2 regions of the Vreelandella sp. H-I2 genome follow, and region 2 is predicted to be linked to the other one. Evidence: predicted binding sites of a transcription regulator. Region 2 holds the regulator's gene; the other holds the start of a gene.
What was found. Region 2 encodes sigma-54, which starts transcription at its own class of promoters, with help from an activator protein. Its sites were predicted from a motif close to TGGCACNNNNNTTGCTNT; they were not measured.

Region 1 (5,881 bases), 390 kb from region 2:
ACTGATGCACCGTTTCGGCGGTTTTGTCAGCATGCGCAGCAATCCGGATGGTAGCGATACGCCTTACGAGATCAATATCACGTGGTTTGAAGCCATGCGCGGCACCCGCCGAGGCCAGGACCCTTGGCAAATTGCCCGCTTCCTATGTAGCCAAGCGATTATGCTGAGCTTACAGGGGATTCCCGCGCTTTATATCCATACGTTAACGGGCACGCTCAATGACGTAGAAGGCGTTGAGCGCAGTGGACGTCTGCGTTCGATCAATCGCCGGCGCTGGCAGCGCAGCGAGCTCGACCTACTATTAGATAGCCCCTCGACCCCCACCCACGATGTTTTCCACGCTTTAAACCAGCTGCTCGATCAGCGCCGCCAGGAACCCTGCTTTCATCCCAATGCCGCGCAGCGAGTATTGGACTCAGCACCCGAACTGCTGGCGGTGGAACGCGGCCCACTGCAGGATGGGCGCCGCTTATTAGCACTGTATAACGTCTCCGACCTGCCGCTTCCCTTAGAAAACGTGGGCGAAGCGGTTACCCAATCGCTCAGTAAGCACGCCTGGCAAGCGCTTGACTCAAATAAACCTTGGGTCGCCGAAGGCGCCCTGCCCCCTTATGCCGTGCGCTGGCTGGTCGCCCTTAGCTAGTGTAGTTGCTCTTAGCTAGATATTGCTCTTAGCTAGATACAGGGGCGATGGTTGGTTTCATCGCCTCTTAGTCACTGTTGACCTCAACAATAGGGATAAACCAAAAAATACCGTTAAGGTATCGACGCGTTAGGCCGATAAAGAATAAGGACTCAATTACAAAAAAACAGGAAAAACATGACGCGCCTAACAACAACACAAAAACTTTGGGGAACACTGGGCATCATCTGGATCGCGATGCTGCTCCTGGTGGGCTGGCTGGCTCTGGAGAACCGCCAAACGATTGTAAGCGAACGCCGCGACAGCATTCAGTACGTGGTCGAAAGCGTCCAAAACCAAATTGAAGCACTTCAGGAAAGGGTTGCCGTCGGTGAGCTCAGCCTCGAAGAGGCGCAGCAACGCGCGATCAACAACATGTCTAGCGTCAGCTTCGGCGCTGGCGAATATATTTTCTCCTTCAATGATGACTTATTAGTTATTTCCCACCCCAGCCGTGAGTCCGGCACGGACATGACCGACTATTTAGACGCTAGCGGCATGGCGCTCTATCCGGAGTTGCTGCGCGTTGCCCAAGCAGGCGGTGGACACGTTAATTACTACTCGACCCGCGCCGGTGGTGATGAACAGCTACCGAAAACCAGTTATGTCGCCCATCTTCCCGAGTGGGGCTGGTCGTTAGCCACGGGCGTGTATGTCGATGACATCAATGAAGCGTTTATTACCGATTTGATTCAATCGATTGGCATCTTGCTGATCATCGGCTTACCGGTAACGCTGTTAATGGGCTTGGTTATCCGCGATGTTTCCCGGCGTTTAGGCGGTGATCCACGCTACGCTGCCAGCGTGGTGCGCCATATCGCTGACGGTGACCTGACCCAGGTAACGCAGCTTTCAGCTAAAGACCAGCAAAGTTTACTATTTAACATTAACCGCATGCGTGAAACGCTTGCCGAGACGATTGGCGATATTCACCACGGGGCAGATCAGGTCAACAGCGGTGTCGAGCAAATTGTCGGCGTTAATGAAGAGCTTTCCACACGTACCGAGGAACAGGCTGCCTCATTAGCTGAAACGGCTTCCAGCATGGAACAGCTCACTGCCACGGTTAAGCAAAATGCCGAACATGCAGACCATGCGCGCACGCTTGCCACAAGAGCCGCTGACAGTGCCCAGCGCGGCAGTGACTCCATGACCAACGTGATTACCACCATGGGGACCATTAACGAGAGCGCCACCCAAATGAGCAGTATCGTCAACACCATTGACGGCATTGCCTTCCAAACCAATATTTTGGCACTTAACGCGTCGGTGGAAGCTGCACGCGCAGGAGAGCAAGGCCGCGGTTTCGCCGTCGTCGCCAATGAGGTTCGCCAACTCGCCAGCCGTTCGGCCGCTGCCGCCCAGGAAATAAAAAGCCTGATCGAAGCGTCGGATAGTAAAGTGGTGGAAGGTAGCCGCCAAGTGCGCGCCACTGGCGATGTGATCAATGGCATGGTCGATGATATCAAGCAGCTCAGCACATTGGTGCAGGAAATTTCTGCCGCCACTATCGAGCAAAGCAGTGGTATTGAGCAGGTTAACCAAGCCGTGACACAAATGGATCAAATGACCCAGCAAAACGCCAGCCTGGTGCAAGAGAGCAACCATGCCACCCAGTCGCTGGCACAACTTAGTGCCCAGCTACGTCAACTGGTTGCTCACTTCCGTATTAATCAGAGTACTGGGAATGCACAGGCTAGCTTGCCAGCCTCCGCCCCTGCCAAGCGTGTTTCACCTCAGCACAGCGATTTTTAACGCTAGCTAGAAGCTAGTGTTTAAAACAGAGGGTTAAAAACTAAAAATTAACCACAACGCTTAAACATAAGGCCAGCCACCTCAGGGTAGCTGGCCTTTTTAATGGTAAAACGATAACGGAGAAGCTGAGCCTTTACACCTTACCTTGGTTATCGAGTTCTACCGCTTCGTGCATACGCGCAAGTAGATCCGGCACGGCAGCCTGCACGCGGTTCCAACTGGGAATAAAGGGCCGCTCTCTGGGGTTATCCAAAAACAGGTTGCCTGCTTCGAGCAAATTACTGGCAAATAGCTCCACGGCCTGCTCTTCACTATGACGATCAAGGCTTAGGCCGTTCATTGTCGCATCATGGTCATAAGCCTCAATCAAATCCAGTGCAAAGCGGTAATAAGTCGCTTTGAGCGTGCGGAAGTCTTCGCTGCTAAAGGTAACGCCCTGGGTCGCTAATTTGCGATAGAGCGCTTTGGAGATATCAAGGCTCATGCGGTTTAAACCGCCATTGGGATCTTCTTCGCTAATCGGCTGGTGTTTATGGTCGTAGGCATCAGCGATATCCACTTGGCAAAGCTGCCGCAGTGAGTAATTGCGCTGTAACTCTGACAATACGCCAATTTCCAGCCCCCAATCAGCAGGCATGCGAATCTCTTCCAGCACTTCACGGCGCATCGCAAACTCGCCTGATAGCGGATAACGGAAACCATCCAGATAGTCGAGGTAGGGCAATGGTCCGCACACGGTTTTAAGCGCCCGCAGCAGGGGCGTCACGAGCAGCCGTGAGACACGGCCATTGAGCTTGCCCTTCGCAATGCGTGGGTAATACCCTTTGCTAAAACTATAGTTAAAATTAGGGTGGGCCACAGGGTACATCAGGCGCGCCAGCAGCCCGCGTTCGTAGGTCAATATATCGCAATCATGAAGCCCTACGACCGTCGAACGCCCTGACGACAGCATATAGCCTGCGCAATACCACACATTGCGTCCTTTACCCGGCTCCAAGGCGCCTAACCCATGCTCCTCTAACTCGGCATCCAAGGCACTCAGCCGAGGGCCATCATTCCATAAAATACGCGTATGCTGCGGTAGCCGAGAGAAAAACTCCCGGGCATATAAGAACTGCTCACGGTCAGCTCGATCCAAACCAATCACAATTTCATTGAGATAAGGGACTTTAACCAGCTCATCAACTATCCCCGACAACGCCGGTCCTTCCAGTTCCGAAAAAAGCGAGGGAAGAATCAATCCCATCGGGCGTCGATGGGAAAATTGACATAACTCTTGCTCAAGCGCATCAACCGAGCGCTGGGTAAGATTGTGAAAGTCAGTAATAATACCGTTCTGATGAAAGTCACTCATGTGCTTACCTCCCTGTTTTCATGGACCTAAGTCATGAACCTAAAATCATAAAGAAACGGCAACATGCTTCTCCGCCGTCGTTAAACGGCGGTCATCTCGCCCCCACCAGTGGGTTACTCCCTCGGCCCAGCCGGTCGGTCCTGTTGCTTCCGTGCGATATAGCGACGTATTACGGGGCTCGACGACCAAGTCATGACAACCACGAATCACCACCGCTTGATCGACCGCTTCAAGCATAGTGATATCGTTCGGCCCGTCTCCCAACCCCAATGAAAGCGGGGGCTGGCCTCTTAACGACGTAAAGCGTTTAATCAACCATTCCACGGCGGTGCCCTTATCGGCTGAGCGCCCCATGACATGCCAGAAACGCCCCCCTTGAGTGAGTTGCAAACTATCCCCCTCTAGCGCGGCACGAAACGTTTCCAACGCCGCGGCACTATCTTCCCACAGTAGTGGCTCACTCCCCTCCCGCTGACGCGCCTCCCGAGCGCGCGCCTCATCAAGCCCGGTCAGTTCCATCACTTCGTGCACGCTCAGTTCACCCATGCGGGTAAAACGAATATTCAGGCGCTCACGCCATACCTTCAAACGAGCGCGAATAAAGCCCACATCGACACCTGGGTGTTTAATAACGACCCCGTCACGACCGCTACCAGGCCGGTCTAAGCGCGCATGGCACCACCCCGCGGGTAAGCCAATGACCGCACCATTTTCAGCAATAAACGGCGTCGCCGTGAGGCCCAGTGCTTCACGCAGCGGAAGCAGCTCGGCACGAGTCTTACTGGTCACCGGGATTACCGGCACCCCCATCTGCTTTAAGCGGGCAAGCCATGGTGCCGCGGGAGCGAAGTCATAGCTGTGATGATCCAGCAGCGAGCCATCTAAATCAGTCAATACCAGCCGTGGCTGCAAAGCGGGCTCTGCCGGAGGAACTGGCACCGAAAGACGAGTGGATTCAGGCATGACACTACCTCTTATCAGTCTTAACGCATCGTTAAGATGGCATCTCTAGGTTACCTAACCAATGTAGCAAGTTATGCGCCAAGACAAAGAAGTATTGATTCAGCAAAAGGTTACATGGTCATGATAGGTGGGTTTATGCAGTGTTAGCGCACCAAAAAAGCGCATGAAGCGGAACGGTGCACCTTACTCACCGCTTGTTTGCAAATTAAGACGCAAAGAACTTATCAAATTGACTAAACAGACTAGTAAAAAAATGTCACAACACTTGGAAAATTCGCGTAAATAGCTATACTCAAACTGTACCCACTGGCAGCCCTGTATACCCCTCACCTGATGCCAGTGGGCCGCAGTAAGCCAAGCCCTTTAATGCCCGCCTCCCCCGGCGGGCTTTTTTTAGTATTTTTTAAGCTTTTGTTTTAAGCCCACGACAACTACTCCACATGAATGACTACCTCAACCCGCCGGTTACGCGCACGCCCTTCAGCGGTAGCGTTGCTTTCGAGCGGTCTTGTGGCCGCCAAGCCGACGGCGCGTAGCCGTTCAGCAGAAACACCGGCAGCTTCTAACGCTTCAACAATGGCAATGGCACGTGCACTTGAGAGTGCCCAGTTAGAAGAGAATTCGTCAGTGCTAATGGTCTGACTATCGGAATGGCCTTCAACCCAGACTTCGCCATCGTAACGTTGAATAGTCGCCAGCAAACTACTCACCAGCGACGAGCCATCGTTGGTTAGCTCAGCTGTCGCAGAAGGAAACAGCAGCTGATCCTGTACGCGGAGACTAATCCCTTCCGCTACTCGCGATACTTCAACACCCTCCAGGTCAGGCAGATAAGGAGACTCTTCAACGCGCTGAGAGAGCGCCTGGTCCAGTGCAACCGCACCTAGTATTGCTTCATCGCTCACCGCCTGTACGTTGACCGGGGGGCGATCCGTTAACACCACCATATAGTCAGCCAAGGGTGACGTTAAATTCTCGATACCTGTAGGCATTAGCAGGGTTGGCAGGGCGATAACCGGCTCTGTGGGAGGCTGCGGAGATGGCGCGGCTAAAAGTGGCGGAACCCCAACGCTGACTCGCCGACGTACTTGAGACAGTGTGGGCAATCCAGCCACACCCAAGGCCGT
Region 2 (5,881 bases):
CTGCTTTACGCAACTGCTGGCGTGTGTCCGCATCATTCATAATGGTCGCCACCTGGCCTAGCAGAGAAAGATGCGTATCATCGGCTTCTTCCGGTACTAGCAGTACAAACACCAAGTCTACCGGGTCGCCGTCGATAGCATCAAAATCAATCGCTTCTGCCAGTTTTAAAAAACCTGCGATAGGAGCAGAGCAGTGGGGGCTGCGCGCGTGGGGAATAGCCACACCGTTACCAATACCTGTACTGCCTAAGCGCTCTCGACCGATTAAACGGCTAAACACTTCTTGACTGTCCAGGCTGGGGATATTTTGGGCAATAAAGGTGCTGAAAAACTCCAGCACCCTTTTTTTGCTGCCCCCGGGTACGTCGAAGAGAACACGTTCCGGGGGGAGTATGGTTTCCAACGTCATTGAATTAACGCACACCTGCGCCTTGGGCGCGAGCTTGTGCTTTTTCCTTATGTTTAACGAGTTGACGGTCAATTTTGTCCGCTAGTGCGTCAATAGCGGCGTACATATCACTGTCTATGGCTTCGGCATGTAAGTCAGCGCCTGCAGCATGCAGTGTACAGGCAGCATGCTGGCGCTCCTTCTCCACTGATAAGGTGACTTGCACCGTGGTTATATTGTCGTAATGGCGCTCTACACGTTCAAGCTTTTCGTTGACATAGTCACGCAAGGCGTCGGTCAGTTCTACGTGATGACCAGTGATATTAACTTGCATTGACGTACTCCTTATCCATCGGACTGTACTTCGATTGTAACCCTTTTTGCCGCGTTGCAAAGCCCTTGTCGAGAGTTTCCCTGAGACGTTAACGAGTGCTAGCGCAAACGGCGCCGTTCACTGGAGGAGGGAATGCCCATCGCTTCGCGATATTTGGCCACCGTGCGACGTGCCACCTGGATGCCCCCCTCATCTAATAGCGTGACTAAGCGGCTATCCGAAAGCGGCTTGCCAGGCGGCTCTTCTTGGATCAGCTTCTTGAGCCGTGCGCGGATAGCCGTACTGGAGTGGCTGTCGCCATCCTGCCCGCTCACCTGGCTTGAGAAAAAATATTTGAGCTCAAAAACGCCCCGAGGTGTATGGATATATTTCTGAGTGGTCACCCGTGAAATAGTTGACTCGTGCATTTCCACGGCTTCGGCGATATCGGCGAGTATTAAGGGTTTCATCGCTTCTTCGCCATGCTCTAAAAAGCCAATTTGTCGTGTGATAATTTCACGACCAACACGTAGCAGCGTATCGTTGCGGCTTGAAAGACTCTTAATCAGCCAGCGAGCTTCCTGAAGGTGCTCTTTAAGAAACTGGTTGTCCTGACTTTTGTCTGCACGCTTTATCAAGCTGGCATAGTCAGGTTGTATCCGCAGCCGTGGCAGCGCCTCGGGGTTGAGTTCTAAATGCCAGCCTTCATGGTCATGACGTACGACGAGATCCGGCGTTACGTAGCTGTCGTCGGTATCGCCATAGGCGCTGCCTGGGCGTGGATCAAGACTGCGTATTAACAAAATGACATCCGCCAACTGGTCATCATCAAGGCCCAGTCGGCGTTTTAGCAATCGCATGTCATCTTTGCCCAACGCTTCAAGAAACTGTCGCACTAAGCGGCGAGCGGGGACCAGCAGCGGGGTATCATCAGGAAGGGCCGCCAACTGCAGCATTAGGCATTCACGCAGGTCGCGGGCAAAAATGCCCGTTGGCTCAAACTGCTGGAGCTTGAGCAAGATGGTTTCTATTTCACGCTGGCTAAGTCCGTCAATGCCTTGAGTGCGAAGCCCTTCGCGGATGTCATTGAGCGGTTGGGTTATATAGCCGTTAGCGTCTAACGCATCGATTAAGCTTTCCGCGACCTGCTGTTCACGCGCGCCAAAATCGGTCATCGCCAGTTGCCATAGCAAGTGCCCATGAAGGCTCTGGCCGGCAGCCTGACGCTCAAAGTCGGGCCCTTCACTACTGCTGGCGCCGTGACTGCCGATATCCTGGTAGGTATCTGACCAGTCGCTATCTACTGATAATTCGGTGGGAATACTTTCGGACCACTCTTCTTCTTTAGGCTCGCTGACGGCCTGTTCGCTAAATTCATCTTCCTGTTCCAACAGGGGGTTGGCGTCTAAGGCCTGCTGAATTTCTTGACGAAGGTCCAGCGTTGATAGCTGTAACAGGGCGATGGCCTGCTGCAGCTGAGGTGTCATGGTCAGCTGTGTGCCGATACGCAGTTGTAGAGAAGCTTTCATGACCATCTGAGAACCACTCGTTATTCAGAATCCTCCACACTAGTGCGAGTGAGGATTAGGTGCAAGTGCAATAAGCATGCCATTGGTGGCAAAGTCATTGTAGACCACTATTTAGAGGCCAAAAAGAAGTGTTAGAATTAAAAAAAGCCTTACAGACGAAAGTCAGCACCCAAATAAACATCTCTCACCTTCTGGTTTGTGAGAATGGCATCTGGGGAGCCGCTAGCGATGATTTGTCCATCACCCACGATATAGGCGATGTCACAAATATCGAGTGTTTCACGCACATTGTGATCAGTAATTAGCACACCAATATGGCGCTGCTTTAGCGCACGGATGATGGTTTTTATTTCGCCTACCGAAATTGGGTCTACGCCAGCAAAAGGTTCATCTAGCAAAATAAAGGCAGGCTCTGTCGCTAGTGAGCGAGCGATTTCCACACGCCTTCTTTCCCCGCCCGATAGGCTCATGCCTAGATTGTCGCGGATATGCGTGATATGAAAGTCTTCAAGCAAAGCCTCTAAGCGCTGTTCCCGATCGCTGCGGTTAAGCTCTTTGCGGGTTTCGAGTATCGCCATAATATTATCGGCAACCGATAATTTACGGAAAATGGATGCCTCTTGGGGAAGGTAACCAATTCCCGCCGCTGCGCGCTCATGCATGGGGGCGCGAGTTAAGTCCACATCGTCGATGCCTACCTTGCCGGCATCGGATTTCACTAACCCAACAATCATATAAAACGAGGTGGTTTTGCCCGCCCCGTTGGGGCCGAGCAAGCCCACAACGCTACCTTGGGAAATTTCTATATTGATGTCTTTAACCACTCGGCGCCGCTTGTAGCTTTTGGCCAAATGGTGAGCATAAAGAGTTTTAATCGGTGCGGTGTCTGCTGTTGGCACGGCTTGGCTCCTATTGTTCCGGCTGAAGAGTCATGCGTATGCGCTGGGGCTCGCTGCCGTCAACATCAGAGCGCGCTTGAATCACCTCACGGTCAATAAAATACTCAAGGCGACCGCCGCTAAAAGTATCCTCTTGCTGAATGAGCTCGGCTTGGTCAATCAGCTCTACGCGGCGCTCGGCGACGTGATAGATAATACGCCTCGCCCAGCCTTCTGTAGGGCCATCTTGCCCTTCAGCTTGATGGCGTAAATAGGCGCGCTCACCGGTGGCCGTCGCCAGAGCAAGCTCGCCTGCCTCGTTGCGTTCAATTTCTACCCGCTCGCCACGTAATTGCATTTCGCCTTGACGAATGTCTACATCTCCCGTGTAAACGGCGGTGCCCGCCCGCTGATCAAGGTCTAAGCGGTCTGCTTCCACTTCTACCGGAGCCTGTTGTGAAGAAGTGCTCGTTTGGGCCAGTGCCGATAGCGGTATCGAAAGGGCAAAAAAGCTAATGAAGAAAACGGCTGTGTAAATGATAGCTTTCATGATGATTCCTATTAGCGTTGCGTGGCCGGGGGATGTATACCGCGCACATTGTCAGTTAAGCGAACCTGGCTATCGTTAAGCCACGCGTCCATACGTGAAGCCGTCATTTGCTGGGGCGGTTGCTGCAACATTACCGGTGTTTCACTCCACGCATGCTGGTTTAATCCATCATAATGCAATAACTCGGTATCTAACTGCCAACCTTCGTCTGGAGCGATCAGGTTAGCCGAGCCTGACAGCAGCAAGGCTTGGGTAGAGGAATTGAGCATGCCGACATCGGCGCTGGCTAACCACTGGCGATTCTCACTGTCATACAATATTGCTTTGGGCGCTTCTGTCCAGGTCTCGCTTCGCTGGGGAGTATGAATAAGGCGTGGTGTTTCTAACGACTGCATGATGCTGCCATTATCACCAAATAACGTAATTTCAGCGTTTTCGAGTACGTGACCCGGCTCCTGCGCCTGCGCTTCAGGATCGATGGTAATGTCTTGAGGTCCCCCTGGGTCAAGCCAAACCAGCAGTACGCCCAAAGAGAGCACTAAGCCGGTTAGCCAGACGCGCACTTTAAGTCGTTTAAACATTTATTTACGGCCGTGCAGATAGGTGTCGAGCACCGCGCCCCAGTGCCCCTGAGCTTCAAGCAATGTATCGCAAATTTCGCGTGCAGCGCCGTGGCCCCCTAGGCGCTCAGTAATCCAATCGGCATGAGTGTGCATATAATCCGGCGCGTTAGGAACGGTGATGCCGACACCGCAACGTTTAATAGCCGCTAGGTCAGGGAGGTCGTCACCACAATAGGCCACCTGTTCCAACTCTACATCAAGTCGCTGGCAAAGCTCGCGCAGGGTGGAGAGCTTGTCTTCACTGCCTTGATGGACATGGTCGATGCCAAGTGCTGCGGCGCGTTGGCTAACCATCGATGAATCGCGCCCCGTAATCAGCGCAACGTGAATGCCTACTCGTTTGAGCAGTTTAAGCCCATGGCCATCCTGGGTGTGGAACGCTTTGATTTCGATACCGTCGGCCTGAAAATACAGGCGACCATCGGTGAGTACGCCGTCAACATCCAGTGCTAATAAGCGCACATGGCGGAGTCGATCAATTAGCGCAGCAGGTAGGGTCATAGAGCCTCCATTTCATTAAATTCGTTAAGCGGGTCGGTAACGTTATTGAGTAATGCCAATGCGTTAAATAACGCCGCTGGCAAGCAGATCATGCATATGTAAAGCCCCGATAGGGCGCTGTTGTTCGTCAACGACTGCTAGCGCTGTAATCCGGCTTTCTTCCATTATACGTACCGCTTCGGCTGCTAAAATGTCGGGGCCAATGCGTTTGCCCGGTCGGGTCATGACATCATCAACGAGCACATCCCGCAGGTTATAAAACTGATCCAACGTGCGTCGAAGATCACCGTCGGTATAGACCCCGGCCAGGCGTCCATCGCTATCAACCACGCAGGTGAAGCCTAACCCTTGCCGGGTGATTTCTAATAACGCGTCGCGCAGCGGGCTTCCCAGTGTAACCTTAGGTAGGCGCGCCCCATCGTGCATCAGGTCTCTGACACGCAGCAGTAAGCGCTTTCCCAAACTGCCGCCTGGGTGGGAAAGGGCAAAATCCTCAGCGGTAAAGCCACGCGCTTCCAAGAGCGCGACAGCTAAAGCGTCGCCCAGGGCGAGCGCCGCTGTAGTGGAGCTGGTAGGTGCCAGATCGAGTGGGCATGCCTCACGCTCAACACCACTGTTCAGATGCGCATCTGCGTGCTTAGCAAGTGTGGAGTGGGGACGCCCCGTCATGCTGACAAGCGGCGTGCCCAGACGCTTAAGTAGCGGTAAGAGTGCTGTGACTTCGGCGGTTTCACCGGAGTTAGACAGCGCCAGTACGACATCTGCGCGGGTAATCATGCCCAAATCGCCATGGCTGGCTTCGCCGGGGTGAACAAAAAAAGCTGGTGTGCCAGTACTGGCTAGCGTCGCCGCTAGCTTGCCAGCAATATGCCCCGACTTACCCATGCCGGTCACTACCACGCGTCCTTGGCAGGCGAGGATTAGCTCGCAGGCACGGTCGAAGCTCTCATCTAGCTTAGCCTGGAGGTCGCCAATAGCTGCCTGCTCAATTTGCAGCGTACGCAGTGCGCTTTCGCGAAGTAGGCTGGGCGGAGCGATAGGCTGGCGCATAGAGTTTTCTCTTAACAATTGAAAATATACATAGTAGTAACCGCCAATA

Region 1: a site for sigma-54 is predicted at 4,818-4,835, ahead of ACUVOF_RS13240 (HAD-IIB family hydrolase). Genes of this name have one in related genera too.

What each region holds. Positions count from the first base shown of each region.
Region 1 is NZ_JBRAMC010000005.1:2,172-8,052, reverse strand. It holds gene ACUVOF_RS13255 (sugar phosphorylase) at 1-643, shown strand, start outside; gene ACUVOF_RS13250 (methyl-accepting chemotaxis protein) at 821-2,437, shown strand; gene ACUVOF_RS13245 (glycosyl transferase) at 2,571-3,791, opposite strand; gene ACUVOF_RS13240 (HAD-IIB family hydrolase) at 3,837-4,754, opposite strand; gene ACUVOF_RS13235 (OmpA family protein) at 5,186-5,881, opposite strand, start outside.
Region 2 is NZ_JBRAMC010000005.1:396,588-402,468, forward strand. It holds gene ACUVOF_RS14955 (PTS sugar transporter subunit IIA) at 1-409, opposite strand, end outside; gene hpf (ribosome hibernation-promoting factor, HPF/YfiA family) at 414-722, opposite strand; gene ACUVOF_RS14965 (RNA polymerase factor sigma-54) at 821-2,236, opposite strand; gene lptB (LPS export ABC transporter ATP-binding protein) at 2,380-3,129, opposite strand; gene lptA (lipopolysaccharide transport periplasmic protein LptA) at 3,140-3,658, opposite strand; gene lptC (LPS export ABC transporter periplasmic protein LptC) at 3,670-4,239, opposite strand; gene ACUVOF_RS14985 (KdsC family phosphatase) at 4,240-4,782, opposite strand; gene ACUVOF_RS14990 (KpsF/GutQ family sugar-phosphate isomerase) at 4,846-5,832, opposite strand.